One region of the Kocuria sp. NBRC 114282 genome, then DNA from elsewhere that is predicted to be linked to it. Evidence: riboswitches for the same ligand, from Rfam matches in the RefSeq annotation. Region 1 holds a riboswitch; the other holds the start of a gene.
What was found. A riboswitch is a leader RNA that binds a small molecule or an ion and turns the genes downstream of it on or off. The one in region 1 is predicted to bind S-adenosylmethionine.
Positions count from the first base shown of each region.

Region 2: it holds a riboswitch for S-adenosylmethionine, as region 1 does, so the genes downstream of both, metE (5-methyltetrahydropteroyltriglutamate--homocysteine S-methyltransferase) here and QSJ40_RS10355 (MetQ/NlpA family ABC transporter substrate-binding protein) in region 1, are expected to answer to the same signal.

Region 1 covers NZ_BSQO01000006.1:32,509-47,119, forward strand. Annotated here, with positions in the region: gene QSJ40_RS10340 (monocarboxylic acid transporter) at 1-1,477, shown strand, start outside; gene QSJ40_RS10345 (GlsB/YeaQ/YmgE family stress response membrane protein) at 1,692-1,979, shown strand; gene dxr (1-deoxy-D-xylulose-5-phosphate reductoisomerase) at 2,130-3,404, shown strand; SAM riboswitch class IV at 3,507-3,619, shown strand; gene QSJ40_RS10355 (MetQ/NlpA family ABC transporter substrate-binding protein) at 3,719-4,597, shown strand; gene QSJ40_RS10360 (methionine ABC transporter ATP-binding protein) at 4,633-5,715, shown strand; gene QSJ40_RS10365 (methionine ABC transporter permease) at 5,712-6,371, shown strand; gene QSJ40_RS10370 (M50 family metallopeptidase) at 6,555-7,907, shown strand; gene ispG (flavodoxin-dependent (E)-4-hydroxy-3-methylbut-2-enyl-diphosphate synthase) at 8,014-9,177, shown strand; gene QSJ40_RS10380 (GNAT family N-acetyltransferase) at 9,174-10,055, shown strand; gene QSJ40_RS10385 (hypothetical protein) at 10,200-10,391, shown strand; gene QSJ40_RS10390 (hypothetical protein) at 10,604-11,419, shown strand; gene QSJ40_RS10395 (hypothetical protein) at 11,708-12,610, shown strand; gene QSJ40_RS10400 (proline--tRNA ligase) at 12,902-14,611, shown strand, end outside.
Region 2 covers NZ_BSQO01000001.1:189,018-203,628, reverse strand. Annotated here, with positions in the region: gene QSJ40_RS00980 (cobalamin-independent methionine synthase II family protein) at 1-143, shown strand, start outside; gene QSJ40_RS00975 (PaaI family thioesterase) at 232-804, opposite strand; gene QSJ40_RS00970 (NADPH-dependent FMN reductase) at 991-1,527, shown strand; gene QSJ40_RS00965 (M13 family metallopeptidase) at 1,633-3,711, shown strand; gene QSJ40_RS00960 (carbon-nitrogen hydrolase family protein) at 3,801-4,622, opposite strand; gene QSJ40_RS00955 (YidH family protein) at 4,760-5,155, shown strand; gene QSJ40_RS00950 (DUF202 domain-containing protein) at 5,163-5,558, shown strand; gene QSJ40_RS00945 (amino acid permease) at 5,623-7,017, opposite strand; gene QSJ40_RS00940 (adenylosuccinate synthase) at 7,350-8,636, opposite strand; SAM riboswitch class I at 8,832-8,931, shown strand; gene metE (5-methyltetrahydropteroyltriglutamate--homocysteine S-methyltransferase) at 9,058-12,492, shown strand; gene QSJ40_RS00925 (DUF3151 domain-containing protein) at 12,602-13,021, opposite strand; gene glmS (glutamine--fructose-6-phosphate transaminase (isomerizing)) at 13,202-14,611, opposite strand, start outside.

The sequences.
Region 1 (14,611 bases):
CTACTTCGCCGGAGGCCGCTCCTTCACCGGCACCCAGAACGGCCTGGCGATCGCCGGCGACTACCTCTCGGCGGCGTCGTTCCTCGGCATCGTGGGCGCGATCGCCGTGCAGGGCTACGACGGCTTCTTGTACTCGATCGGGTTCTTCGTGGCCTGGCTCGTGGCTCTGCTGCTGATCGCCGAGCCGCTGCGCAACACGGGCAAGTTCACGATGGCGGACGTCCTGTCCTTCCGCCTGCGCCAGACCCCCGTGCGCATGGCGGCGTCGATCTCCACTCTCAGCGTCACGCTCTTCTACCTCCTGGCGCAGATGGCAGGCGCGGGTGCGCTCGTATCCCTGCTGCTGGGGGTGACCTCCCGCACCGGGCAGTCCGTGGTGATCCTGGCCGTGGGCGTCCTGATGATCGCCTACGTGCTGATCGGCGGCATGAAGGGCACCACGTGGGTGCAGATCATCAAGGCCTGCCTGCTGGTCGCCGGCGTGGCGGTCATGACGGTGTGGGCACTGGCGCTGTTCGGCTTCAGCTTCTCCGGCCTGCTCGGGGGAGCCGTGGACACCGCAGGCGACCACGCGATCCTGGAGCCCGGGCTGCGCTACGGGCTCAGCGAGGTCACCAAGCTCGACTTCGTCTCCCTCGGCCTGGCCCTGGTGCTCGGCGCGGCGGGCCTGCCCCACGTGCTGATGCGCTTCTACACGGTCCCCACGGCCAAGGAGGCCCGCAAGTCGGTGGTCTGGGCCATCGTGCTGATCGGCACCTTCTACCTCTTCACCCTGGTGCTCGGCTATGCGGCCGCGGCCCTGATCGGCGCCGACCGCATCGCGGCGGCTCCGGGCGGAGTGAACTCGGCGGCGCCGCTGCTGGCCTACGAGCTCGGCGGATCCCTGCTGCTCGGGTTCATCTCAGCCGTCGCCTTCGCCACGATCCTGGCGGTCGTGGCGGGTCTGGCCATCACGGCATCGGCGTCGTTCGCCCACGACATCTACGGCAACGTGCTCAAGAAGGGCAAGGCCACCGGCAAGGAGGAGCTGCGGGTCGGCAAGATCACCGTGGTCGTGATCGGCGTCGTGGCCGTCCTGGGCGGGATCGGTGCGCAGGGGCAGAACGTCGCCTTCCTGGTGGCCCTGGCCTTCGCGGTCGCGGCCTCGGCGAACCTGCCCACGATCCTGTTCTCGCTGTACTGGAAGCGCTTCACCACCCGCGGCGCGGTGTGGTCCATGTACGGCGGCCTGATCACCGCGGTCGTGCTGATCATCTTCTCCCCGGTGATGTCCGGGGCGGAGACCTCAATGATCGCCAGCGCCGACTTCGCCTGGTTCCCGCTGACCAACCCGGGCATCGTCTCGATCCCGGTCGGCTTCCTGCTGGCCATCATCGGCTCGCTCACGGAGCGCCGCCGCGAGAACCGCGAGAAGCAGGCCGAGATGGAGGTCCGCTCCATGACGGGAGTCGGGGCCGAGCCCCCGGTCGATCACTGAGCTGCGCGGCTCTCGGATCATCTCGGGGCTGACCTGGGGCGATTCGATGCACAAGTGCATCTGAGAGAAGTGTGAGAGACGCCTCAGCGGCTCGGGGCGAGGATGCTCCCCCCGAGCCGCTCAGGGGCTACTCTCGAGGAGATGCTCAGCAGTCTGAGCACTCGACCCCCAGTTCAGGGACGTCGCACTGGCGTCCCAGAAGAGGAGAAGCACCATGATCGGATCCATCATCGCCTGGCTGGTTCTCGGCATCATCGCCGGCGCCATCGCCAAGCTCATCATGCCCGGCAAGCAGGGCGGCGGCATCGTGATGACCATCATCCTGGGCATCATCGGCGCCTTCGTCGGCGGCCTGATCGCCATGGTCATCCCGGGCCTGCACCCGGCCGGCAGCACCCTGTCCATCGGCTCGATCGTGCTCGCCATCATCGGCGCGCTCGTCGTGCTGTTCATCTACGGCGCCCTCACCAAGGGCAGCCGCGGCGGTGCCGTCGAGCGCTGAGCCGACGCGTTCCGCAGCACCTGCAAGCGCCCCGTCCCTCGTCGAGAGGGGCGGGGCGCTTCGTCTCCTCCGGGCCAGGGGGCGTGCGCGGAAGGGGGGCGCGTCCAACGCGCTCCGGCAGCGCTGGAGGCAGGTCGGCATACTGGAGCCATGTCCGAGATCTCCAGCGAACAGCGTCCCGCCCCCGAGGCTCCCCTGTGGGCCGAGTCCCAGCGCCGCATCTGCATCCTGGGCTCGACCGGCTCCATCGGCACGCAGGCGCTCGACGTCGTGCGCACCGCCGCGGCGTCGGCCGATCAGCAGGCCCCATTCCGGGTGGTGGCCCTGGCGGCCGGCTCGTCGAACCTCGAGCTGCTCGCGGAGCAGGCCGTCGAGACCCGGGCCCCGCTCGTGGCGACGTCCGGCGATGTCCAGGACGCGGCGCTGCTCGAGCGCATGATCGCCTCGCGGGTCCTGGCGCTGGGGGAGGACTATTCCCCGCAGATCCTCGCGGGATCGAAGGCCGCCGTGCAGGCGGCGCGAGCGCCGGAGGCCGATCTCGTCCTCAACGGCATCACCGGCTCGATCGGGCTGGCCCCCACCCTTGCCGCCCTGGAGGCCGGCAAGCTGCTGGCCCTGGCCAACAAGGAGTCGCTGATCGCCGGCGGTGAGCTGGTGCGCCGGGCCGCGCAGGCCTCCCCGCACGACGACCCGCTGATCCCCGTGGACTCCGAGCACTCAGCCCTGGCCCAGGCGCTGCGCAGCGGCGCGTCGGCAGAGGTCGATCGGCTCGTGCTGACGGCCTCCGGCGGACCCTTCCGCGGGCGCTCGCGCGATTCCCTGCGGGACGTGCGCCCGCAGGACGCCCTGGCCCATCCCACCTGGGACATGGGGCTGATGGTGACCACGAACTCCTCGACCATGGTCAACAAGGCCCTCGAGGTCCTCGAGGCCCACCTGCTCTTCGACATCCCCTTGGAGCGCATCGACGTGGTGGTGCACCCGCAGTCCGTCGTGCACTCGATGGTGCAGTTCGTGGACGGCTCCACCATGGCTCAGGCCTCCCCGCCGGACATGCGCCTGCCGATCGCGCTGGGCCTCGGCTGGCCGCATCGGGTCCCGGGCGCCGCCTCGCCGTGCGACTGGACTCAGGCGGCGATCTGGAGCTTCGAGCCGCTGGATGAGGAGGCCTTCCCAGCGGTGCGTCTGCTCAAGGAGGCGGCGGCTTCAGGGCCCACCGGCCCTGCCGTGTTCAACGCCGCGAACGAGCAGGCGGTCCTGGCCTTCCACGCCGGGCGCCTGCGCTTCCTGGAGATCGTCGAGCTCGTGGCCGAAGTCGTGCGGGAGCATGAGCCCGTCGACGAGCTGAGCCTCGAATCGGTGCTGGCAGCCGAGGCCTGGGCTCGCTCCCGCGCTGATGAGCTGGTGAGGCAGAGGCGTCGATGAGCCGGGACGCGGCCGACGTGCAGTCGGTGCCTGAGCCAGAGCCCGTGCCAGGCCTCGTGGGGGGCTCGCCCGCACCGGACTCAGATGCTAGGATCTGCGCCGGATGACGAGATCCGGCGCGAAGCTCTGGCTGGCCGGACGGCAACCCTCTCACCGTGGTGGGGTGCCCCAGATGACCATCCGGCTCCGGTTCCGCACCGCGGCAAGCACGGATTTGGGTTCGTGCGCAGCATCGATGCGCACGCCTGACGTTCAGCGCCGCCGGTCACCCCGATGGGATCGGACAGCTCGCTGAACGAAAGGCAACCCCTCCCATGCGCGCACACCGTCTCTCCGCCCTGGCCATGACCACAGTCCTCGGCCTGACCCTCGCCGGCTGCGGCGGCGGCGGCGACTCCGATGAGGCCCCCTACGACGACGGGGTCATCAAGATCGGCGTCGTCGGCACCACCCCCGTGAACGAGGCCCTCGTGGAGAAGGCCGAGGAGGAGGGCATCACCGTCGAGCTGGTCGAGCTCTCCGAGTACAGCCAGGTCAACCCGGCGACCGTCTCCGGCGACGTCGACATGAACTGGTTCCAGCACATCGCGTACCTGGCGGACTACAACAACAGCTCCGGGGAGAGCATCACCCCGATCGCCTCGACCTCGATCTACCCGCTGGGCCTGTACTCCAACAAGTACGAGTCGCTCGAGGACATCCAGGACGGCGACGAGATCGCCATCCCCAACGACTCGATCAACCAGTCGCGCGCGCTGCTGCTGCTGCAGGCCAACGGCCTGGTCGAGTTCACCTCGGACACCACCGCCCCGACCGAGTCGGACATCGACACCGAGGCCTCGAAGGTCTCCGTCACCCCGGTCTCGGCCGAGCAGACCGTGCTGTCTCTGGACTCCGTGGCCGGCTCCGTCATCAACAACGACTTCCTGGCCCGCGGCGACATCGATCCCGATTCGGCCCTGGCCTCCGACGGCGCCGAGAACGAGAACGCCCGTCCGTACGTGAACCTGTTCGCCACCACCGAGGCCAACAAGGACGACGAGACCCTCCACAAGGTCGCCGATCTCTTCCACACCCCGGAGGTCGAGGAGGCCGAGAAGGAGGACAGCAAGGGCACCGCGGTGACCATGGACCTCTCGCAGGAGGAGCTGGAGCAGGTCCTCTCCGATTACGAGGAGGACCTCCAGAAGTGACCCCGGCCGAGCAGTTCCACCCCGGCAGCGAGCCGGTGGCCGAGGCCGCTGACACGCAGCGGCGTCGGCCCGGGCCCGAGACCGAGGCGATCGTGCGCTTCGACGGCGTCACCAAGTCCTTCACCACGGGCAAGGGCAGGACCAAGCGGGACGTGACCGCAGTCGACGATGTCACCCTCGACATCCGCCGAGGCGAGATCTTCGGCGTGATCGGCTACTCGGGTGCCGGCAAGTCCACGCTCGTGCGCCTGATCAACGGCCTGGAGCCGGTGACCTCCGGCGTCGTCGAGGTCGACGGCCGCCGGGTCGACGGCCGCACCGAGAATCAGCTGGCCCCGATCCGTCGCGACATCGGCATGATCTTCCAGCAGTTCAACCTGTTCACGTCGCGCTCCGTGGCCGGCAACGTCGAGTACCCGCTGAAGCAGGCGGGCTGGTCGGCGGCCGATCGCAGGGCGCGCGTGAAGGAGCTGCTCGAGTTCGTCGGGCTCTCTGAGCGGGCGGGCAACTACCCCGAGCAGCTCTCGGGCGGGCAGAAGCAGCGCGTGGGCATCGCCCGGGCGCTGGCTGCCAACCCCAAGATCCTGCTGGCCGACGAGTCCACCTCCGCACTGGACCCGGAGACCACCCAGGAGGTGCTGGCGCTGCTGCGCCGGGCCAACCGGGAGTTCGGGATCACGGTCGTGCTGATCACCCACGAGATGGACGTGGTGCGCTCGATCGCCGATCGCGTCGCGGTCATGGACAGCGGACGCGTGGTCGAGATGGGCCCCACGGCCCAGATCTTCTCGGCCGGGCAGTCGCCCACGACCCGTCGCTTCGTCTCCACCGTCGTCCACGCCGAGCCGGACGCCGAGGAGCTCGCGCACCTGCGCGCGCGCCACGACGGCCGCCTGGTGGTCATGGAGATCCGCGAGGGCGTCGATGTCGGCACGGTGCTCAGCCGCGCCGCCGCTGAGCGCGGCGTGGGCTTCAGGATCGTGTTCGGCGGGGTGTCGGTGCTGCAGGAGCAGTCCTTCGGCTCCCTGACCGTCGAGCTGCTGGGCGAGCCGCAGGCCGTGGAGGACACGATCGCCCGGCTTGCAGAGGCCACGACCGTGAAGGAGGTGTCGGCATGACCAACTGGTCCGTTCTCGGCCCTCAGCTGCTGACGTCCATCGGCGAGACCCTCTACATGGTCGTGGTGACCATGATCATCGCGGGGTTCCTGGGCCTCGTCTTCGGCGTCGCGCTGTACGTCACGCGTCCGGGCGGCATCTATGCGAACCGCCCGCTGAACACCGCGATCAACCTGATCGTGAACTTCGTGCGGCCGATCCCGTTCATCATCCTGCTGGCGGCCCTCGGCCCGCTGACGGAGACGGTGATCGGGACCAGGCTCGGGCAGAACGCCGCGATCTTCGCCATGACGATCGCCGCCCTGTTCGCGGTCGCGCGCATCGTCGAGCAGAACCTCATGTCGGTGGAGCCCGGTGTGATCGAGGCGGCTCGCTCCATGGGCGTCTCGCGGTTCCGGATCATCACCACGGTGATCCTGCCGGAGGCCCTGGGCCCTCTGGTGCTCGGCTACACGTTCCTGGTCATCGGTGTGACCGACATGTCCGCCATGGCCGGTGCCATCGGCGCTGGCGGTCTGGGCGACTTCGCGCTGCGGCTGGGCTACCAGCGCTTCAACGACGAGGTCACCTGGGCTGCGGTCGCGGTCATCATCGTCCTGGTGCAGACCGTGCAGTTCGTCGGCAACGCCATGGCGCGCAGGATCATGCGCCGCTGACCCGTCAGCGGCACCGCCTCACGGGCGCGGGCCCGGCTTCCTCCAGGGGAGCCGGACCCGCGCCCGCCGTCGTGATCCTCATCTTTCCCCGGGCCCCGTCCTGAGGGACCACGACGACGGGCGAAGCCCACGGAAGCCCAAGGGCGAGGCAACCGCTGTGCCGTCCTGCCGGTGTGGTGGGATATGCGCGTGAGCGTCCTGATCTTCGTCCTCGGCGTCCTGCTGGCAGCCCTGGCCCTCATCGCCTCAATCGCCCTGCACGAGGTGGGACACCTGCTGCCCGCCAAGCTGTTCCGGGTGCGGGTGATGCAGTACATGGTGGGCTTCGGGCCCACGCTGTTCTCGCGGGTGCGCGGGGAGACGGAGTACGGGATCAAGGCCGTCCCCCTGGGCGGCTACGTGGCCATGGTCGGCATGTATCCGCCGGTGGCCGGCCACCGAGCCGGCGTGGACTCCACCGGGGTCATGCAGCAGATGACGTCGCAGACCCGATCCGTGGCAGCGGCCCAGCTCCTGCCGGGGGACGAGGACCGGGCCTTCTATCGCCTGCCGGTGTGGAAGCGCATCGTGATCATGCTCGGCGGGCCGATCATGAACCTGCTGATCGCGATCGTGTGCATCACGGTGCTCGTCACGGGCTTCGGCTCCCAGCAGCCCACCACCACGCTGGCCACGGTGAGCCGCTGCGTGCAGGCCGTGGACCCGGCCGCCGCCTCCCAGTCCGCACCGGCCTCCGAGGGGGAGTGCGCGCAGGACGACCCCGCGGCTCCGGCGCACGCGGCGGGGCTGCGCCCCGGAGATGTCGTCGTGTCCCTGGGCGGCAGCCGGGTCGAGTCCTGGGACGAGCTCACCGAGATCGTCCGGGAGGGGGCCGGCCAGCCGATCGAGGTCGTCTACGACCGCGACGGCGAGCGCGCTTCGACCACGATCACTCCGGTGGAGACCTCGCGTCCGGCCGTCGACTCCACCGGTGCCCCGATCGTGGAGGACGGGCGCTACGTCATGCAGGACGTGGGATTCATCGGTGCCTCATCGCTCACCGAGCTGACCCCGCAGCCGATCAGCGCGGTGCCGGGGGAGGTGCTGAACGGTCTGGAGCGCGTGGCCGGCGGGCTCATCCGGCTGCCGGTCAACGTGTGGAACGTGGCCGTGTCGACCTTCACGGACGCCCCGCGCGATCCGGAGGGGCCCATGTCCGTCGTGGGCGTGGGGCGGATCTCCGGTGAGGTCGCCAGCACGGATCAGCTCGAGCTGCGGGAGAAGACCGCCACCCTGGTGGGGCTGGTGGGGTCGGTGAACCTGGCCCTGTTCGCCTTCAACCTCATCCCGCTGCTGCCCTTGGACGGCGGGCACATCGCCGGTGCGCTGTGGGAGCGGATCCGCCGCACCGCCGCGCGCGTGCTGGGCCGCAGGGACCCCGGGCCGTTCGATCCGCTGCGGCTGCTGCCGATGACCTACGCCGTCTCGCTGACCATGCTCGCAATGACCGCGGTGCTGGTGCTGGCAGATCTGATTGAGCCGGTGCAGCTGCTCTGAGGCGCCGCAGTCAGGCATGAGCCGTGGCTCACTCCGCGGACGAACCGGGTTGACCGCTGGGGCACAATGGAGGCCGATCCATCCTCGACGCAATCAGGAGCCAACTGTGAGTCCGGTCAGCCTGGGCATGCCCGCCGCACCCCTTCCCGTCCTCTCGCCTCGCCGCAAGACCCGGCAGATCCGCGTGGGCTCGGTGGGTGTGGGCTCGGACTCCCCGGTGAGCGTGCAGTCCATGACCACCACGCCCACCACCGACATCAACGGCACGCTGCAGCAGATCGCCGAGCTCAACGCCGCCGGCTGTGACATCGTGCGCGTGGCCTGCCCGTCCCAGGACGACGCCGACGCGCTGCCGATCATCGCCATGAAGTCCCCGATCCCGGTGATCGCGGACATCCACTTCCAGCCCAAGTACGTCTTCGCCGCGATCGACGCAGGCTGCGCCGGAGTGCGTGTGAATCCGGGCAACATCCGCAAGTTCGACGACCAGGTCGGCGAGATCGCCCGTGCGGCCAAGGACGCCGGCGTCTCGATCCGCATCGGCGTGAACGCGGGCTCGCTCGACAGGCGCCTCATGGAGAAGTACGGCAAGGCCACCCCGGAAGCGCTGGCCGAGTCCGCGCAGTGGGAGGCCTCGCTGTTCGAGGAGCACGACTTCCACGACTTCAAGATCTCGGTCAAGCACAACGACCCCGTGACCATGGTGCGCGCCTACCAGCTGCTGGCCGAGCGCGGCGACTGGCCCCTCCACCTGGGCGTGACGGAGGCCGGTCCGGCGTTCCAGGGCACCATCAAGTCCGCCACGGCCTTCGGCGCCCTGCTCTCCCAGGGCATCGGCGACACGATCCGCGTCTCGCTGTCGGCTCCTCCGGTCGAGGAGGTCAAGGTCGGCGCCCAGATCCTGCAGTCGCTGGGCCTGCGTCCCAAGAAGCTCGAGATCGTCTCCTGCCCGTCGTGCGGGCGGGCCCAGGTGGATGTCTACAAGCTGGCCGACGACGTCACCGAGGGGCTCAAGGACCTGACGGTGCCGCTGCGGGTGGCCGTCATGGGCTGCGTCGTCAACGGTCCCGGTGAGGCGCGCGAGGCCGATCTGGGCGTGGCCTCCGGCAACGGCAAGGGCCAGATCTTCGTGAAGGGCGAGGTCATCCGCACCGTCCCGGAGGATCAGATCGTGGAGACCCTAATCACCGAGGCCAACCGCGTCGCAGAGGAGATGGGCCTGGAGGAGGACGAGGAGTCCGGCGCCTCGCCCACCGTCACCGTCGGGTGAAGCTCTTCTCGAACGCGCAGACGCGGCTCGTCCCGCCCCACGCCGTTCCGCGCTCGGAGCTCGACCGGCTCCTCGGACAGGATCCGATCTCCTCGGTGTTCGTCGCCGAGCACGTGGCGCAGCTGCGCGACGTGCCCTCCCGCGCGACGCAGCCGGTCGTCGGACTCGCACGCGGTCATCGTCCCCGCCCCGGCGCAGCGGGGCGCTCGCTCGAGCTCTCGGGCGCCTGCTGGGTCGGCTCCAACGTGGTCCCCGTTCATCTGGGGGAGGGAGGGGCGGAGGCCGTCGGCGCGCACCTGGTCGGCGCGCGCCAGGCCCGAGCCTCCTTCTTCGGCCCCCGCGACGACGTCCTGGCGCTATGGGCAGCGGTGCAGCGCCGCTGGCGCGAGCCGTTCGCCATCCGGCAGTGCCAGCCGCTGCTGAGCATCGATCAGGCCCCTGCGGTCGAAGGGCATCCCGAGGTGCGCCTGGGGCGTCCCGGCGAGATCGAAGCCGTGCTGCCGGCCAGTGCGGCCATGTTCGAAGAGGAGGTCGGCTTCTCCCCGTACGTGGAGGGCAGGGAGTCCTATGTCCGCCGCGTCCAGCAGCTGCTGGCCCGGCAGCGCACCTTCGTGCTGATGCGCGACGGTCGGGTGGACTTCAAGGCGGATCTCGGCGCCGCGGCGGGCGATGTCTGCCAGATCCAGGGCGTGTGGGTGCGCCCCGAGCTGCGGGGCAGGGGGCTGGCGGCTCCCTGCATGGCCGCCGTCGTGGAGCAGGCGCTGCAGCGCTTCCAGGCCGTGAGCCTCTACGTCAACGACTACAACACCGCCGCGCTGCGGACGTACGAGCGGGTGGGATTCCAGCGGCACGGGACCTTCGCGACCGTGCTCTTCTGAGGCCGGAGTGCCGGTTCGCGCGGCAGGTTCGCAATAGTTTTTGTTGCTCCCGGCATTCGACGCCGAGCAGCTCGTCCCGACTCGCTCGTCTGCGCTCCCCGAGCGCACCCGTCGAACGGCGAGCCTGCGAAAAGCCCTCACACCATGGCCCAGCAGCTGCGCTTCCGCACCCTCTTCGCGGGCACCGCCATCGCGGCGCTCGCCCTCACCGGATGCGGCCAGGGCGGCGGCGACTCCGTCCCCGATGTCTCCAGCCTCAGCAGCTCGCAGAGCCAGGAGACCAAGGATGGTCTCGAGGGCATGCAGTTCCTGTTCGAGACCGCCTCGCAGTCCTGATCCCGAGGACGGGGCAGCCGCCTCGACGCTTTTCCTTTCGAATTCATACAGCCCCCGCCGGTGAAACATTCCGGCGGGGGCTGTTGCGTGTGCGATAGTTATCAACATGAGGTGGCGCGCATCACACGCACCTCAGGGCGGCCGTCGCCCGCATCCATGAAGCTCTTCTCCGGCGCTCGTCGCCCGGAGCCGTCGAAAGGCTGGGACCTCCCATGGCAGCATCGCTTCGCTTCCGCACTCTCTTCGCAGGCACCGCCATCGCGGCACTCGCCCTCACCGGCTGCGCCGGCGGCGGCGGGGGAGACGACTCCTCGGGCGGCGAGGAGAGCGCCGCGCCTGAGGCTCCCACCGACTACACGACCGAGCAGGTCGAGTCCACGCTGGCGGCCTCCACGGTCGACGGCGAGGAGCTGTCGAATGTCACTCCGGCGGCAGATGCCGTGGGCGAGGACATGAGCCAGGAGGGCATCTCCATGATGGAGGGCATCCTCGAGGAGGCCGAGATCGATCCGGCCGAGTGCCAGGATCCGCTCCTGGGGCAGCTGACGGGCGGCATGCTCGAGGACGTCATGAAGGATTCGGTCATGGGCGCCACTGCTGACGGCGTCTCCATCACGGCCTACCCCATGGACTCCAAGGAGGCGGCCGACGACCACGTCAACGGCCTGCGTGACGCCTACAAGGACTGCGGCGACGTCACCATGACCCTCATGGGCGAGGAGATGGGGATCAAGACCACCACCGAGGAGATCGATGTGGAGGGTGCCGGCGCGGCCATCTCGCAGGACGCCGAGGTCGAGGCCCAGGGGCAGACCAGCACGACCTCGACCGCCATGATGAGCGTCGGCAACGTCGTCATCTCGATCTCGGATCCCAGCGCGGGCATGGGCGGTGAGGAGAGCGCCGAGCCGACCGACTACACCTCGATGCTCGAGGAGATCGCACCCACCTTCGTCGAGGGTCCGGCCGAGCCGTCGGAGGGCGCCTCGGATGAGGCATCTGCGGAGGCCTCCGACTCGGAGTCCTGACCGTGACGGCTTTGCAGCACGACGACCGCACCCGCGCGACGCTTGCGGGTGCGGCTGTCGTCGAGCGGACGGTGCGCAGCTCGGATGTCGACGGCCAGGTGGAGCAGAGGCTGCGGGGTGAGCGTGGGGCGCGGCGCTGAAGAAACATTGCCGACGCGCGTGCGCGAATGTGCGATAGTGATCCCATGAGGTGTCATCCGTCATAGCGGCGCCTCGTCGGGCAGATCCCGCATCCTTGAGCTCGCCTCCGGCGCTCGTCGTCCGGACCCACGAAAGGCTGAAACCCCCATGGCAGCACAGCTTCGCTTCCGCGCCCTCTTCGCCGGCACCGCCATCGCGGCGCTCGCGCTGACCGGCTGCGTCCAGTCCACCGACGACGAGGGCGGGGACGACAGCTCGTCGTCCTCCGAGGAGAGCTCGGCCCCCGAGTCGAGCGCCCCCGAGGAGACGACCGAGGCCTCGGAGGAGAGTGCGGAGTCCACCGACGAGGAGTCGTCGGACGACGAGTCGGCTTCAGAGGACGAGTCCGCCTCGGACGACGCATCGGCCTCCGAGGACGAATCCGAGTCCCCGGACTCCTCCTCGAGCTCTGCCGCTTCCGGCGAGGCCCCGGAGGACCTCTCGGACTCCGACCTGCTCAGCAGCCTGTCCACGCAGATCAACGGCGCCCAGCTCATGGCGATCACCGCCGACCAGCTCGCCTCCACCGGCACCGATCCGGAGGAAGATCTGCTGGAGGCTTTCGGGGAGGACTTTGCCGTCTCGCCCGCCAGCTGCCAGGACCCGTTCCTGAACGCCCTGCTGGGCGGAGTCCATGACACGGACGGCGTCCTGGCTGTGGATCAGGAGGGCTCCCTGATGGTCTCGGCCGAGACCTTCGATGACGCCGCCGCCGCAGAGGACGCCCTGCAGGCCGACCGCGACGCCGCCGATGGCTGCGGCGAGGTCGAGGTCACTGCGGACGGCACCTCCGAATCCGCTGAGCTGTCCACCTCGGATCTCGAGGTCGAGGGTGCCGACAGCGCCTACGAGGCCACCGTGGAGATAGAGGGCGAGTCCATCTCCACTGCCGGAATGGCCTATGGCAACACCGTGATCACGGTGGTCGACACGGGGCAGATCGAGGGCGATCCCGCCCCGGACAATGCCGCGCTGCTCGAGGAGGTCGCGACCGCCCTCTCCGAAGGCTGAGTCGCAGCCTCCGGAGCGTCCGGCCCCTGACGGGAGCCGCACCGGCTCGACGGCCCGAGGAGCACCTGCAGCGCCAGGTGCTCCTCGGGCCGTCGTCGTTCCCGCCCTGTCCCGGATCGTGGTGCTGCGGGGCCTCACAGCGCGCTGTCCGGACGCCCGCGGAAGCGGGCCGTCGGGGCTAGGATGGGCGGGATCCGGACCCGGACGTCAATGCTGACGGCACCGCGCACCGCCGGAAGGGCGCCGCTCATCGGCGGTGCCGAACGTGACGACCTGTGAAACGGAGCGCCTGTGGCACTGCGCCTCTCCTCCCTGTTCCTGCGCACCCTGCGCGAAGACCCGGTCGATGCCGAGGTCGCCAGCCATCGTCTGATGGTCCGCGCCGGGCTGATCCGCCGAGCCGCGCCGGGGATCTACACATGGCTTCCGCTGGGGCTGAGCGTTCTGCGGAAGGTCGAGGAGATCGTCCGCGAGGAGATGGCCGGGATCGGGGCCCAGGAGGTCCACTTCCCGGCCCTGCTGCCGCGCGAGCCCTACGAGGCGACCGGCCGCTGGGAGGACTACGGCGACAACCTCTTCCGCCTCAAGGACCGCAAGGACGCGGACTACCTGCTGGCGCCCACGCACGAGGAGATGTTCACCCTCCTGGTCAAGGACCTGTACTCGTCGTACAAGGACCTGCCGGTGCGGCTGTACCAGATCCAGACCAAGTACCGCGATGAGGCCCGCCCCCGGGCCGGGCTCATCCGCTCGCGCGAGTTCATCATGAAGGACTCGTACTCCTTCGACATCGACGACGCCGGCCTGGAGGAGTCCTACCGCCTGCACCGCGAGGCCTATGTCCGGCTCTTCGACCGGCTCGGGCTGCCCGTCGTGGCCGTCGCCGCCACATCCGGGGCCATGGGCGGCTCGCGCTCGGAGGAGTTCCTGCACCCCACGCCCATCGGCGAGGACACCTTCGTGCGCTCGCCGGGCGGCTACGCGGCCAACGTCGAGGCCGTGACCACCGTGGTGCCGGACTCCCTGCCGCTCGAGGGCCAGCCGGAGGCGCATGTGGAGCACACGCCGGACTCCGCCACCATCGAGACCCTTGTGCAGCGCTCCGACGAGATGCACCCCAAGGACGACGGCCCCTGGTCGGCCGCTGAGACGCTGAAGAACGTCGTGCTCGCCGTTACCACCCCAGAGGGCGAGCGGCGCCTCGTGGTCATCGGGCTGCCGGGCGATCGCGGCGTGGATCTCAAGCGCGTCGAGGCCGGGATCGGCGCCCTGATCGGCGTCGGGGGAGAGGTCGAGGTCGAGCAGGCCACGGAGGCCGATCTGGCCAAGCACCCGCAGATCGTCAAGGGCTACCTGGGTCCGGGCCTGAACATGGAGGAGCCGCTGCTGGGCGTGAAGTCGACCACCGGGCTGCCCTACTACGTGGATCCCCGCGTGGTCCCGGGCTCGCGCTGGCTCACCGGTGCGAACATCGCCGACCGACACGTCTACGACCTCGTGGCCGGCCGCGACTTCACCTGGGACGGCACGGTCGAGTGCGCCGAGGTGCTGCCCGGCGACCCGGCCCCGGACGGCTCCGGGCCGCTGGAGGCCGCTCGGGGCATCGAGATGGGCCATGTGTTCCAGCTCGGGCGCAAGTACGCCGAGTCCCTGGGGCTGAAGGTCCTGGACCAGAACGGCAAGCAGGTCGTGGTGACCATGGGCTCCTACGGCTTCGGCGTCACCCGCGCGGTGGCCGCGCTCGTGGAGTCGAACCACGACGACAAGGGCATCATCTGGCCGCGCCACCTGGCCCCGGCGGACATCCACGTGGTCCCCACGGGCAAGGGCGAGGACGCCGCCGAGGCGGCCGAGCAGATCGTCGCCCAGCTCGAGGAGGCGGGCGTCAGGGTGCTGTTCGACGACCGGAAGAAGGTCTCCCCGGGCGTGCGCTTCGGCGACTTCGAGCTGCTCGGCGTGCCGAGCATGCTCGTGATCGGCCGCGGGCTGGCCGATGGCCTG
Region 2 (14,611 bases), on a different contig from region 1:
GCTTCGCCTCGGTCGTGGGTCGCGAGCGCGTGATCGCCTCGACCGACTGCGGTCTGGGCGGGCGCATCCACCCGCAGATCGCCGCCGCCAAGCTGGAGGCACTGGCTCAGGGCGCCGAGATCGCCTCGTCCCGCCTCTTCTGAGCCTCCCCGCACACGCCGAGTGGATGCTCAGTTGCGCTGAGAGGCAGAACAGCGCAACTGGGGATCCACTCGGCGGAAGGAGAGGGGGTCAGAGCTCCTTGAGGAAGCAGGTGATGCGCACGGTCGAGATGCGGCGATTGTCCGCCTCGGCGCGCACCACCACCTCGTAGGTCGCGATCGAGCGCCCGAGCTGCAGCGCCTCCGCCGTGGCGATGACCCAGCCGCTGCGGGCGGAGGCATGGTGGGTGGTGCTGACCTCGAGCCCCACGGCCACGCGCCCGAGCCCCGCACCGTGGATGAAGGCCCCCATGGAGCCCAGCGACTCGGCCAGCGAGATCGTGGCCCCGCCGTGCAGCAGGCCCACGGGCTGGCGGTTGCCCTCGACCGGCATGCGCGCGACCACCCGCTGGGCCGAGGCCTCCAGGTACTCGATGCCGAGCTTCTCGCAGAGCTCGCCGCCGTGCGCGTTGAGCGCGGCCGCCTTGTCCGAGGCCTGCGCCAGATCAGCCAGGGCCTGCGGGATGCCGGACTCCGAGAGCTTCTGCGCCCCCTCCGCGATCCGCTGCGAGGACGGGGTCACGCGGCGCGCATCGGGCGGGGTGGGATCCTCGTGGGCTGCCGGGGACCGATCCTCGGCGGGCTGCTGATGGGGAGCGGTCATGACATCTCCTGGGGCTGTGCGATCGGCGCAGCGGCGCCGCGTGTGATCCGCTCCACACGGTAGCCGAGTTCGCCCTGTGAGCCGACTCACGGCATCGCCCCTGGACAGCGCAGACGCACAAAGCGAATGATGTGTCACGCACTTGCGGTCGCCCCCCGGCCGCGCGAAGACCTCAAGGAGACAGCTGTGAAGATCGGCATCATCGTGGGAAGCGTCCGTGACGGGCAGGTCGGCGCCTCCGTGGGCGAGTGGGTCCTGCGCCACGCCCAGGCCAAGGGCGGCGCCGAGTTCGAGCTCGTGAGCCTCAAGGACTTCGACCTCCCGGTCTTCTCCTCGGCCACCCTGCCCGCCATGGCGGACAAGTCCTACGACTCCGAGCAGGTCCAGGCCTGGTCCCGCGTGGTCGACGACCTCGACGGCTACATCTTCGTCACCCCGGAGTACAACCACGGCGTCCCCGGCGGCTTCAAGAACGCGGTCGACTCGCTGGGCTCCGAGTGGAACGGCAAGGTCCTCGGCCTGGTCGGCTACGGCGCCGTGGGCGGCGTGCGCGCGGTCGAGCAGTGGCGCCTGATCATGGCCAACTTCTCCCAGACCGTCGTGCGCGCCGCCGTGGATCTGAGCATCTTCACCGACTTCGCCGACGGCGCCGTGATCGACTCCGACCCCAAGGTCACGGCCCTGAACGGCGTGCTCGACGAGGTCATCGCCGCCGGCGCCTGATCGCACCCCGGCGGCCCCGAGCACCTGCGCTCGGGGCCGCCGTCGTCGTCACGCGCTCGGCGAAGCGGGCCCACCGGCACCCTCCCGGGCCACTAGCCTGGCGGTATGACCGACAGCACCGCCGCACCCGGACCCGCTCCCGCCGACACGCCGGAGGAGGCCATGACCTCCCTGGACGCCACGACCTTCGATCGCACGGTCCGCCCGCAGGACGACCTCTTCCGCTACGTGAACGGCCCGTGGCTGCGCGAGGCGCAGATCCCGGAGGACAAGGCGCTGATCGGCGCTTTCGTCGTGCTGCGCGACCGCGCGGAGGAGGCGGTGCGCGAGATCGTGACCGAGGAGCCGGGCGAGGACCCGGATCCGATCCGTGCGAAGATCGCGGACCTCTACGCCTCCTACATGGACGAGCAGCGCCTCGAGCAGCTGGGCGCGCAGCCTCTGGCCGAGGACCTCGCGGAGGTCGACGCCGTCCAGGACGTGCAGGGCCTGTCCCGCCTGTTCGGCCGCCTGCTGGCCCGCGGCGTGTCCTCGGTGCTGGGCGTGGACACCGACGCCGATCCGGGCGATCCCGGACGCAGCCTGGTCTTCATCGGCCAGTCGGGGATCGGGCTTCCCGACGAGGAGTACTACCGGGAGGCCCAGCACACCGAGATCCGCCAGAAGTACCGCGAGCACATCGCCCGGATGCTCGAACTCGCCGGGATCGAGCGCGCCCACGATGAGGCCGAGCGGATCTTCGGGCTCGAGACCGAGATCGCCCAGCGGCACTGGGACAAGGTCGAGGTCCGCGACCTCACCAAGATGTACAACCCCAAGTCGCTGGAGGAGCTGCAGCAGCTCAGCCGCAACCTCGATTGGAGCGCCCTGCTGCTCGAGGGCCTCGGGTTGCCGGCCTCGGCTGTGGAGACCGTGGTGGATCAGCAGCCGTCGTTCTTCGCCGAGCTCGATCCCCTGTTCGACGCCTCCCGCCTGGAGGACTGGAAGGCCTGGGCCCGCTGGCAGATCGTGAACTCGCGGGCGGCCTACCTCTCGGCGGCGTTCGTGGAGGCGGACTTCGCCTTCTACGGCACGGTCCTCTCCGGCACCCCGGAGCTCAAGGAGCGCTGGAAGCGCGGAGTCGGGCTGGTCAACGGCGTGCTGGGCGAGGCCGTGGGCCGCGTCTACGTCGAGCGCCACTTCTCCCCCACGGCCAAATCGCGGATGGACGAGCTCGTCCAGAACCTGCTGGCCGCCTACCGGCGCTCGATCGAGACGCTGGACTGGATGACCGATTCCACCCGCGCTGAGGCGCTGCGCAAGCTGGCGTCGTTCACCCCCAAGATCGGCTACCCGGAGAAGTGGCGGGACTACTCGCAGCTGGAGATCCGCGCCGATGATCTGGTGGGCAACATCGTGCGCACCTCGGAGTTCGAGCGCGCCGAGCTGATCCGCAAGGCCGGGAAGCCGGTGGAGAAGCACGAGTGGCTGATGACCCCGCAGACGGTCAACGCCTACTACCACCCGCTGCGCAACGAGATCGTCTTCCCGGCGGCCATCCTGCAGCCCCCGTTCTTCGACGAGGACGCCGAGGACGCCATGAACTACGGCGGCATCGGCTCCGTGATCGGCCACGAGATCGGGCACGGCTTCGACGACAAGGGCTCCACCGCCGACGGCGACGGCCGCCTGCGCAACTGGTGGTCCGACGAGGACCGCGCGGCCTTCGAGGAGCGCACCGAGCGCCTGGTCAGCCAGTACGACGGCCTGGTGCCGGACCAGCTCGCCGATCGCCCGGAGCCGCCGACGGTCAACGGGCGCATGACCCTGGGCGAGAACATCGGCGACCTCGGAGGGCTGTCGATCGCCTACAAGGCGTGGGAGCTCTCCCGCGGCGTGGTCGAGACCGCTGACGACCCGGACGAGGCCCGCGAGCGCGCCGGTGCGGATCCCGCGGCCTTCGGGGAGCAGGACGACGACGGCTTCACCCCGGCGCAGAAGCTGTTCCTGTCCTGGTCCTTCATCTGGCAGCAGAAGGCACGCGACGAGACCACGGCCCAGCGCCTGGCGGTCGACGTCCACTCCCCCAACGAGTTCCGCGCCAATCAGACGGCGCGCAACGTCGATGCCTTCCACGAGGCCTTCGGCACCACGGAGTCCGATCTGATGTGGCTGGACCCCCAGGAGCGCGTGCGCATCTGGTGATCAGCCCGGCTCCTGTCGGATGACTGCGGCCGGTCGCTCCCTGCGCAGGGGGGCGGCCGGCCGTCGTCGTACTCGTGCGGTGCTGGGACTCAGTCCTGCTGCTGCCCCAGAGGCTGCTCGGCCAGGGAGCCGGGGCGGAAGCGCCGGTTCGCCAGCGACGGCACGGTGGAGCGCACCTCGTCCACGCGTCGGGTGTCGATCTGGGTGATCAGCAGCCGCTCGCCCTCCTCGACCCGGGCGGTGAGCCCGCCCAGCGGATCGCGGACCTGGGAGTGCCCGACCGTGTGGTCGTTGAAGGTGTCCGCCGCCGCGATCCACAGGGTGTTCTCGATCGCGCGCGCGGCCAGCAGCGTCTCCCAGTGGCGGACCTTGTCCGGGCCGGAGAACCAGGCCGCGGGCACCAGGACGAGCTGGGCGCCGTCGTCGGCCAGGGCGCGGTAGAGCTCGGGGAAGCGGATGTCGTAGCAGGTGCTCAGCCCGATCCGCACACCGGCGACCTCGATGCTCGCCGTCCCCGCATCCCCGGGGCGGATGCGCTCGGACTCCTGGTAGGAGAAGGCGTCGTAGAGGTGCAGCTTGCGATAGGTGGCCAGCAGCGACCCGTCCGCGCCCACGGCCACCAGGGTGTTGTACGGGCGGTGATCGTCCGAGGGCTCGTAGGCTCCGGCGACGATCGCGATCCGCTCCTGATGCGCCAGCTCCTGCAGCGAGGTCACGAACGTGTCCCACTCGCGCGCCACGATCTCGGCGAAGCGGTCCTTGACCCCGGACTCCACCCCGAGCATCGCCTCCTCTGGGAAGACCACCAGGTCCGCGCCGCGAGCGGCGGCATCGGTGACGTGGCGGCGGATGGTCGCCAGATTGGCCGCGACGTCCGGGGCCGGGTCGATCTGGGCGAGCGCGAGTCGCACGGGGGATCCTCCTTGGTCTCGCCACCGCGGGCGGTGGCTGTGTCGGGCGTCCAGCGGAAAGCCTATGGCCCCCGGCGGACAGCCCGGAAGGCCCGGAAAGCCCGTGACACCGTGTGGCGCCCGGTAGCGTGGCTCCCATGAACCGCACTGCGCAGCCGCCCGGGGATCCCGAACGGTCCCCGTTCGCAGCGCGCCTGCTCGGCGGCGGCCTCGAGCCGGACCCGCGCTTCACCCTGGCCAACGAGCGGACCTTCCTGGCCTGGATCCGCACGGCCCTGGGGCTGCTCGCCGGCGGCATCGCGCTGGAGGCCTTCGCCGGGGACCTGATCCCCCAGGCCGTGCGCGTGGTGCTGGCGGCCGGGCTGATCGCCCTGTCCATGGTCGTGGCGATCTCCGCGAGCGTGCGGTGGCTGCGGGTCGAGCGCGCCATGCGCCGACGCTCCCCGCTGCCGCTGGCGATCATGGCCCCGGTGCTGTCCCTGGGTGCCGCATTGGCCGCCGGTGTGCTGCTCGGCGTCCTGATCGGGCGCTGAGCCACTCATGCCCCTCCCCCGCCGCCGCGACGGCACCGAGCCCCGCAGGCCCGACGGCCTCCGGGGCCCTCGAGGCGCCCGCGAGCACCCCTCCCACGACGACCCCGGTCTGCAGCCCGAGCGCACCTCGCTGGCCTGGGCCCGGACGCTGATGGCGCTCGTGGTCGCGGCCGCGCTGCTGCTGCGCTGGCTGCCCCATCACGGTCTGGCCGCCGTGCTCCCCCTGGCCGCCGCGGCGCTGCTGGCACTGGGCCTGTGGCTGCGGCAGGGCCTGCGCTACAGGCGCGGGGTGCACAGCGTGGCCCGGGAGGCCTCGGCCCCCGATCCGGTCGAGATCGTGGCGATCAGCGCGGCCGTCGTGGTGCTGGGGGCGCTGAGCCTGCTCACGATCCTGTGGGCCTGAGCGCCGAGGGCACGGAAGGAGGGCCCCGGTCTCCCGAGGCCCTCCTGCGTGCTGTGACGGCGGCTCAGCCGCGCGAGAGATCCGCCTGCGCGGGATCGACGGCCGGCTCCTTGGAGCTCAGCTTGTGCCCGATCCAGAAGGCCAGGAACAGCGGCAGGCCGATGTACGAGGACAGCAGCGACATGGGCGTCACCGTCCCGCTCACGAAGGCGTCGTAGCCCTGGCCCAGGATGACCAGCAGGCACATGATCAGCGCGACGATCGGGCCGGCGGGGAAGAACCGCGAGCGGAACGGCAGCTCGGACAGCGGCCGCCCCTGCGCCTTGAAGGCCCGGCGGAAGCAGTAATGCGTCCAGGCGATGCCCGCCCACACGATGAAGCCCGCCAGAGCCGAGGCGTTGAGCAGCCAGGTGTAGGCCGCGCCCTCGCCGATGAACGTGGTGAGGAAGGCCAGCAGGCCGAAGGACGAGGTCACCAGCAGCGCCCGCATGGGCACGCCGCGGCGGTTGACCTTGGCCAGCCAGGCCGGGGCCTTGCCGTCGGTGGCCATGGACCAGAGCATGCGCGTGGAGGCATACAGCCCGGAGTTGCCGGCCGAGAGGATGGCCGTGAGGATCACGGCGTTCATGACGGAGCCGGCGAAGGCCACGCCCGCGTTCTGCAGCACCAGGGTGAACGGCGAGATCGCGACGTCCTCGATGTCCGAGGCCAGCAGGTTCGGGTGCGTGTACGGCAGCAGGAAGCCGATCACGATGATCGCCAGCACGTAGAACAGCAGGATGCGCACGAACACGGTGCGGATCGCCTTGGGCACGGTGCGCTCCGGGTCCTCGGCCTCACCGGCCGCCACGCCCACGAGCTCGGTGCCCTGGAACGCGAAGCCGGCGACCATGAAGATCGCCAGGATCGACATGGGCCCGCCCACGAACGGCGCCTCCCCGTCGGTCCAGTTGCCGAAGCCGGGGGCGTCGCCGCCCATGATGCCCAGCACCATCAGCACGCCCAGCACCAGGAAGACGACGACGGCGGCCACCTTGATCGCCGAGAGCCAGAACTCACCCTCGCCGTAGGCCCGCGTGGACAGGGCGTTGAGCCCGAAGACGATCAGCAGGAACAGCGCCGACCAGACCCAGGCGGGGACGTCGGGGAGCCAGTAGCGCATGACCAGGGCGGCCGCCACGAGCTCCGCGGCCAGGGTGATGGCCCAGTTGAACCAGTAGTTCCAGCCGATCGCGAAGCCGAAGGACGGCGAGACGTAGCGCGCCGCGTGATCGCCGAAGGATCCGGAGGTGGGACGCCAGGCGGACATCTCGCCCAGGGACTGCATGAGCAGGAAGACCATGAGCCCGATCGCTATGTAGGCCACGAGCGCACCACCGGGCCCGGCCGTGGCGATCGAGTTGCCGGAGGCCACGAACAGCCCGGTGCCGATCGCACCGCCCATGGCGATCATGGTCATGTGCCGGGTCTTGAGGCTGCGGCGCAGGCCCTCGCCCTCGGACCGCGCCGAGGCGGGGTCCAGTCTGGTGCTCTGTGTGGACACGGTCAGTCACTTCCGACGTCGGGGATCGAACGGCGCCGCGACGGGCATCGATCAGTGGCGCCTGCATGCACGACGAGGCGCAGCACGCCCAAGGGGTCTGCCAGATGCTATCCGACACGGCGGGCGAGCCCGGTCCGCGCGCGGGACGGTGACGCAGCGGATGGTGACAGATCGGCACCCCATCAGGGCTGATGGGGTGCCGATCTGTCACCATCCCGAGCGCCTGTCCTCGCACGGGCGAGGCGGCGTCAGTCGATCAGGTCGCGCAGCTCGATCGTGTTCTCGCGGCCCGGGCCCACGCCGATCGCGGAGAACCGGGTGCCGGACATGGACTCGAGGGTCAGGACGTAGTCGCGCGCATTGGCCGGCAGGTCCTCGAGGGTCTGGGCCTGCGAGATGTCCTCCGACCAGCCGGGGAACATCTCGTAGATCGGCTTGGCGTGGTGGAACTCGGTCTGCGTCATGGGCATCTCGTCGTGGCGCACGCCGTCGACGTCGTAGGCCACGCACACCGGGATCTCCTCGAGCCCGGTGAGGACGTCGAGCTTGGTCACGAAGTAGTCCGTGAAGCCGTTGATCCGCGAGGCGTGACGCGCCATCACGGCGTCGTACCAGCCGGTGCGGCGCGGGCGCCCGGTGTTCACGCCGAACTCGCCGCCCACGGTGCGCAGCCGCTCCCCGGACTCGTCGAACAGCTCGGTGGGGAACGGACCGGCACCCACGCGGGTCGTGTACGCCTTGATGATGCCGATCGAGCGGGTCAGGCGCGTGGGCCCGATGCCCGCGCCCACGCAAGCGCCGCCGGTGGTGGGGTTCGACGAGGTCACGAACGGGTACGTGCCGTGATCGACGTCCAGGAAGGTGGCCTGCCCGCCCTCGAGCAGGACGGTCTCGTCGCGGTCCAGGGCGTCGTTGAGCAGGCGCGTGGAGTCCACGATCATGGGCGCCATGCGCTCGGCGTAGCCCATGAAGTAGTCCACGATCTCGTCGTTCTCGAACGCGCGGCGGTTGTAGACCTTGAGCAGCAGCTCGTTCTTCTGCCGCAGGGCGCCCTCGATCTTCTGGCGCAGGATCGACTCGTCCAGGATGTCCTGCGCGCGCAGGCCCAGGCGCCCGATCTTGTCCATGTAGGCGGGCCCGATCCCGCGACCGGTGGTGCCGATCGCGCGCTTGCCCAGGAACCGCTCGGTGACCTGGTCGAGGGTCTGGTGGTACGGGGCCACCAGGTGCGCATTGGCCGAGACGCGCAGCTTGGAGGTGTCCGCGCCGCGGGCCTCGAGGCCGTCGATCTCCTCGAACAGCGCCTGCGGGTTGACCACCACGCCGTTGCCGATCACGGGGGTGGCCCGCGGGGAGAGGATGCCTGCGGGGAGCAGCTTGAGCTCGAACTTGTCGCCGCCCACCACCACGGTGTGCCCGGCGTTGTTGCCGCCGTTCGGCTTCACGACGTAGTCCGCGCGGCCGCCGAGGATGTCCGTGGCCTTGCCCTTGCCCTCATCGCCCCACTGGGCTCCGACGATCGAGATGGCTGGCATGCGACTGCTCTCCTGACTGGGCCCGCACGAGGTCTGGATGCTGCGCCACGCGCCTTGTGGAGGCCATGGTGGATCGCGCGCCACGGGCCGGGGGCGCGACGGTCCGGGGCGATCCTATCGCGCGCCCCTCCCTGGCGGCCGTGGCAGATCTCGGGGGTTGACAAGCAGGGCCGCCTGGGGTGGTATCTATCTCGCTATCTATCCAGAGCGACCGAGAGACCTGGCTCGTCGACGTCGCAGCAACCATCCCCGCGGATCTTGCGGGGACCGGTGCTCCCGCCAGGACCGATGGAGCGTCTTCTCAGACTTCCGTGGTCCACCGGACCCGTGCCTTTCCGCGCATCGTCAGCGCCGGCACGGGCCTCCGTGCGCACCCCGTGGTCTGCCCTCCATCGGGCATCCACGGAAAGGCGAACACGGAATGCCCGATCACCACCCCGCAGCACCGCGCTCGGATCGTCCCCCGGAGACGGGGGCGCCGTCGCACCGCAAGCCGGTGCCCGCGCTGTCCTACGAGCTCTACCCGCCGCGCAGCGCAGCCAGCACCGAGTCCCTCCTGCAGACCATCGAGGCCCTGGCGCCCACGGTGCCGGACTACGTCTCGGTCACCGCGGCGGTCGATCCGCAGCGCCGCGTCCAGTCCATGGCGCTGCTGTCCCACCTGATCTTCGAGACCCCGCTGCGCCCCCTAGCCCACGTGCTGTGCACGGGAGTCACGGAGACGCAGCTGCGCGAGCTGATCCACGAGCTGCTGGACCTGGGCGTGCGCGGCGTCCTGGCCCTGCGCGGGGACCGGGATCCGGCCGTCGAGCCCGGCCCTGAGGAGCTGCCCTTCGCCCGGCATCTGGTGGACCTGATCCGCTCGGTCGAGCGCGGCCGAGCCGCCCAGCTGTGCGCCGGCAACGTCTCGATCGGCGTGGCCGCCTATCCGATCAAGCACCCCGAGTCGACCTCCGTGCACCAGGACCTCGAGGTGCTACTGGCCAAGCAGCGCGCCGGCGCCGACTTCGCGATCACTCAGCTCTACCCCGAGGCCGACGACTACGCGGCCTTCGTGTCCCGGGCTCGTCGCGCCGGAGTGGAGCTGCCGATCATCCCCGGGATCATGCCGGTCACGAGCCTGCGCCGGTACCTGCGCATCTGCGACCTGGCCGGCCTGGAGCCGGACCCGCTGCTGGCCCACGAGCTCGAGACGGCCGACTCGGACGCCGAGCGCCACCGGATCGGCGTCCGCTCTGCCGTGCACAGCGCACGCGCTGCCTTGGATTCCGGGGCTCCCGGGCTGCACCTCTACACGTTCAACCAGCACGAGGCCGCCCTGGACGTCCTGGAGCAGCTCGATTTGCCCCGCCCCACCCCTTCAGCCGGACTCGCCGGCCTCATCCCCGCATCCCAGCCCGCCGACGGGCGCCCCATCCGCACCTATGAGGAGACCGCAGTGACCATCTCGAACGACGCCCAGCCCGCCGCCTTCCCGACCGCCACGATCCTGGGCTACCCCCGCATCGGCCCGAACCGCGAGCTCAAGCGCGCGCTCGAGTCGCACTGGGCCGGACGCAGCGACCTGGAGCAGCTCGAGTCCTCCGCCGCCGAGCTGCGTGCCTCCACCGCCGAGCGCCTCGAGGGGCTGGGCCTGGAGCAGGCCTCGGCCGTGCCCGGCTCCTACGCGCTCTACGACCACGTGCTCGACACCCTGATCGCCGTCGGCGCGGTGCCGACGCGCTTCGGCGACCTGCGCACCGAGGCCGGAACCGTGGACCGCTCCGGGGAGTTCGTGCTGGCCCGCGGCGACGACGCCCGGCAGCCGCTCGAGATGACCAAGTGGTTCGACACCAACTACCACTACCTGGTGCCCGAGATCGGCGCGCAGACGCAGTTCGCCGCAGCGCCCGGCCGCCTGCTGGAGCAGCTGGCCGAGGCCTCCGAGCAGGGCCGGAGCCTGCGCCCCGTGCTCGTGGGCCCGGTGACCTTCCTGGCCCTGGCCAAGGACGACGGCACCGCAGCCGAGCCCATCGAGCCCCTGGATCGTCTCGAGGAGCTGCTGCCGGTCTACGGCGAGATCCTCGCAGCACTCAAGGATGCCGGCGCCGAGTGGGTGCAGATCGACGAGCCCGCCCTGGTCGCGGACCACTCCCGCCTCTCGCAGCAGGACCTGCGCGCGGCGATCGAGCGCGCGGCCGGATACCTGGGCGGGCTCGACGAGCGCCCCCAGCTGCTGCTCACCTCCCCCTACGGCGATGCGGGCGAGCTGCTCGGCGCGCTGACCGGCTCGGGTGCCGAGGCCGTGCACGTGGACCTCGTCCGCGGCGGTCTCACCGACGACCAGCTCGGCCTGTTCACTTCGGCAGACGCCCCGGTGCTCGTGGCCGGAGTCGTCAACGGGCGCAACGTCTGGCGCACCGACCTCTCCGCCGCACTCAAGCGGCTCGAGGGCTTCCGCGACGCAGGCGCCCGGGTCTCCGTGGCCACGTCGAACTCGCTGATCCACGTCCCGCACACCCTCGAGGCCGAGCCCGAGCTCGACTCCGAGATCCGGTCCTGGCTGGCCTTCGCCGACGAGAAGGTCCGCGAGGTCGCCGTCCTGGCACGCGGGCTCGCCGAGGGCCGCGGGGCCGTGGCCGCCGAGCTGCAGGAGGCCGACGAGGCCCGCCGCACCCGCGCTGCGGCCCCGGGTGTGCGCATCGACGAGGTCCGCGGCCGCACTGCCTCCCTCACCGAGGCCGACTCGCAGCGCGGCACCGCCGAGCAGCGTCGCGCAGCCCAGGCGGAGCGCTCGTTCGGCAGCGGCCGCCTTCCAGTGCTGCCCACCACCACGATCGGGTCCTTCCCCCAGACCGGGGAGGTCCGCCGCGCCCGCGCCGATCACCGCGCCGGACGGATCGACGACGCCGCCTACGACGGCTTCCTGCGCGAGGAGATCTCCCGGGTCATCGCCCTGCAGGACGAGCTCGGCCTGGACGTGCTGGTGCACGGCGAGCCGGAGCGCAACGACATGGTCCAGTACTTCGCCGAGCACTTCGACGGCTTCGCGACGACGGCCAACGGCTGGGTGCAGTCCTACGGCTCCCGAGCCACGCGTCCGTCGATCCTGTGGGGCGATGTCTCGCGCGAGGGCGAGGGGCTGCGCGGCGAGGCCTTCACGGTCCCGTGGATCACCTGGGCGCAGCAGCAGACCGACAAGCCGGTCAAGGGCATGCTCACCGGACCCGTCACCATCCTGGCCTGGTCGTTCGTGCGCGACGACCAGCCACTGGCCGAGACCGCCGATCAGGTGGCCCTGGCCCTGCGCGATGAGATCGCCGACCTCGAGGATGCCGGCATCGGCATCATCCAGGTCGACGAGCCGGCCCTGCGCGAGCTGCTGCCCCTGCGCCGAGCCGATCGCAGCGCCTACCTGGACTGGTCGGTCGAGTCCTTCCGCCGGGCGACCTCCTCGGTCGACGACGCCACGCAGATCCACACGCACCTGTGCTACTCGGAGTTCGGCGAGGTCATCGCCGGCGTAGACGCGCTGAACGCCGATGTCACGAGCATCGAGGCGGCCCGTTCGCGCATGGAGGTGCTGGCCGACGTCCGCGCGGTCGGCTTCGAGCGCGGGCTCGGCCCCGGCGTGTGGGACATCCACTCCCCGCGCGTGCCCAGCACCGACGAGATCGAGTCGCTGCTCATCCAGGCACTCGAGCACGTCAGCTCCGAGCTGCTGTGGGTCAACCCCGACTGCGGCTTGAAGACCCGCGGCTACGACGAGACCCGCACCTCGCTCGAGCACCTGGTCGAGGCCACTGCCCGCGTGCGCGAGAGCCTGGCGGCCAGTCAGGCCGCCTCCGTCGAGACGGCTGAGGCCTCCGAGGTCTGATCAGCCGTCCGGGCCTTCGCTGCTCGGCGACGACGGACGGCGCGGCCGCACCCCTGTTGCAGGGAGTGCGGCCGCGCCGTTCGCCATCAGGCCGTCGCCGGGGTCGACGTCAGCTCTGGAGCTGCTCGGCCGCCGTCGGGTCGGAGTCGTTGAGGAGCTTCTGGATGCGCTGGGCCTCGTCGAGCTCGCCGATGGCCGCTGCCGCCTGGCCCAGAGCTGACAGAGCGCGCAGGAAGCCGCGGTTGGGCGCGTGGCTGTACGGCACCGGGCCGTGGCCCTTCCAGCCGCTGGCGCGCAGGGCGTCGAGACCGCGGTGGTAGCCCACTCGGGCGTAGGCGTAGCCCTCGAGCGTCCGGCCGTCGGCCAGCGCCTCCTCGGCCAGGATCGCCCAGGGCAATTGCTCCTTGGGGAAGGCCGGCGCCAGGTCCTCGGCCTCGTCGCCGGCGTCGAAGCGCGCGACCATCTCCGCGTTCTCCTGCAGCAGGGTGGGATCGGGCTCGCCCAGCAGGTTCTTGCCGATGCTCGACATCGGTGCTCCTCTCGTCGTGCGTGCCCCGGGCTCCCCGGGACGCTCTGCTCCCAGCCTAGGCGTGGTGGCACCACGCCCGCTCGGCCGCTGAGATCATGCTTCCGTGCGGCCCGGCATCCCCTGAAGAGCAGGGGATGCCGGGCCGCAGCGCGGGTTGCGCGGATCAGGCCGCGCGAGAGGTCACTCGACCGTGACGGACTTGGCCAGGTTGCGCGGCTGGTCGACGTCGTAGCCCTTGGCCTCGGCCATGGCGGAGGCGAAGATCTGCAGCGGCACGGTGGCCAGCAGCGGCTGGAGCAGCGTGGGCGACTGCGGGATGCGGATCACGTGGTTGGCGTAGTCCTCGACCGAGGTGTCGCCCTCCTCCGCGATCACGATGGTCTCGGCACCGCGGGCGCGGATCTCCTGGATATTGGAGACGACCTTGGAGTGCAGCGAGTCGCGGCCGCGCGGGGACGGCACGATCACGAAGACCTTCTGGCCCGGCTCGATCAGGGCGATCGGACCGTGCTTCAGCTCGCCGGCGGCGAAGCCCTCGGCGTGGATGTAGGCGATCTCCTTGAGCTTGAGCGCGCCCTCCATGGCCACCGGGAAGCCGACGTGGCGGCCCAGGAACAGCACCGAGGTGGTCTCCGCGAAGTCCTTGCCGAGCTGGCGGATCTGGGACTCGTCGTCGATGACGGCCTGGACCTTCTCCGGCATGGCCTGGAGCTCCTCCAGGACGTCCTGGATCTCGTCGGCGAACATGTTGCCGCGCAGCTGCGCCAGGTACAGGCCCAGCAGGTAGGCGGCGGTGATCTGCGCCAGGAACGCCTTGGTGGAGGCGACCGCGATCTCCGGGCCGGCGTGCGTGTACAGCGAGGCGTCCGCCGCACGCGGGATGGAGGATCCGTTGGTGTTGCAGATCGCCAGGACCTTGGCGCCCTGCTCCGAGGCGTGGCGCATGGCCATGAGGGTGTCCATGGTCTCGCCGGACTGCGACAGCGCGACGACCAGGGTCTTCTCGTTGACGATGGGGTCGCGGTAGCGGAACTCGTGCGCGAGCTCGACCTCGGTGGGGATGCGGCACCAGTGCTCGATCGCGTAGCGGGCGACCTGGCCGGCGTAGGCGGCGGTGCCGCAGGCGATCACGACGATCTTGTCGACGGAGCGCAGGACGGACTCGTCGATGCGCAGCTCGTCCAGGGTCAGCTTGCCGTTCTCGTCCAGGCGGCCCAGAAGGGTGTCGCGCACGGCGGCGGGCTGGTCGTGGATCTCCTTGTCCATGAAGGACGGGAAGCCGCCCTTCTCCGCGGCCTCGGCGGACCACTGGACCTCGAAGGGCTTGCCCTCGGAGGGGGCGCCGTCGAAGTCGGTGATCTCGAAGCCCTCGGGGGTGACCGTGACGATCTGGCGGTCCTCCATCTCGACGGCGGACTTGGTGTGATCGATGAAGCCCGAGACGTCGGAGCCCAGGAAGTTCTGGCCCTCGCCCACGCCGATGACCAGCGGGGAGTTCAGGCGGGCCGCCACGATGCGGTCCGGGTGGTCGACGTGGATGGCCAGCAGTGTGAAGGCGCCCTCGAGTCGGGCGCAGGCCAACTGCATGGC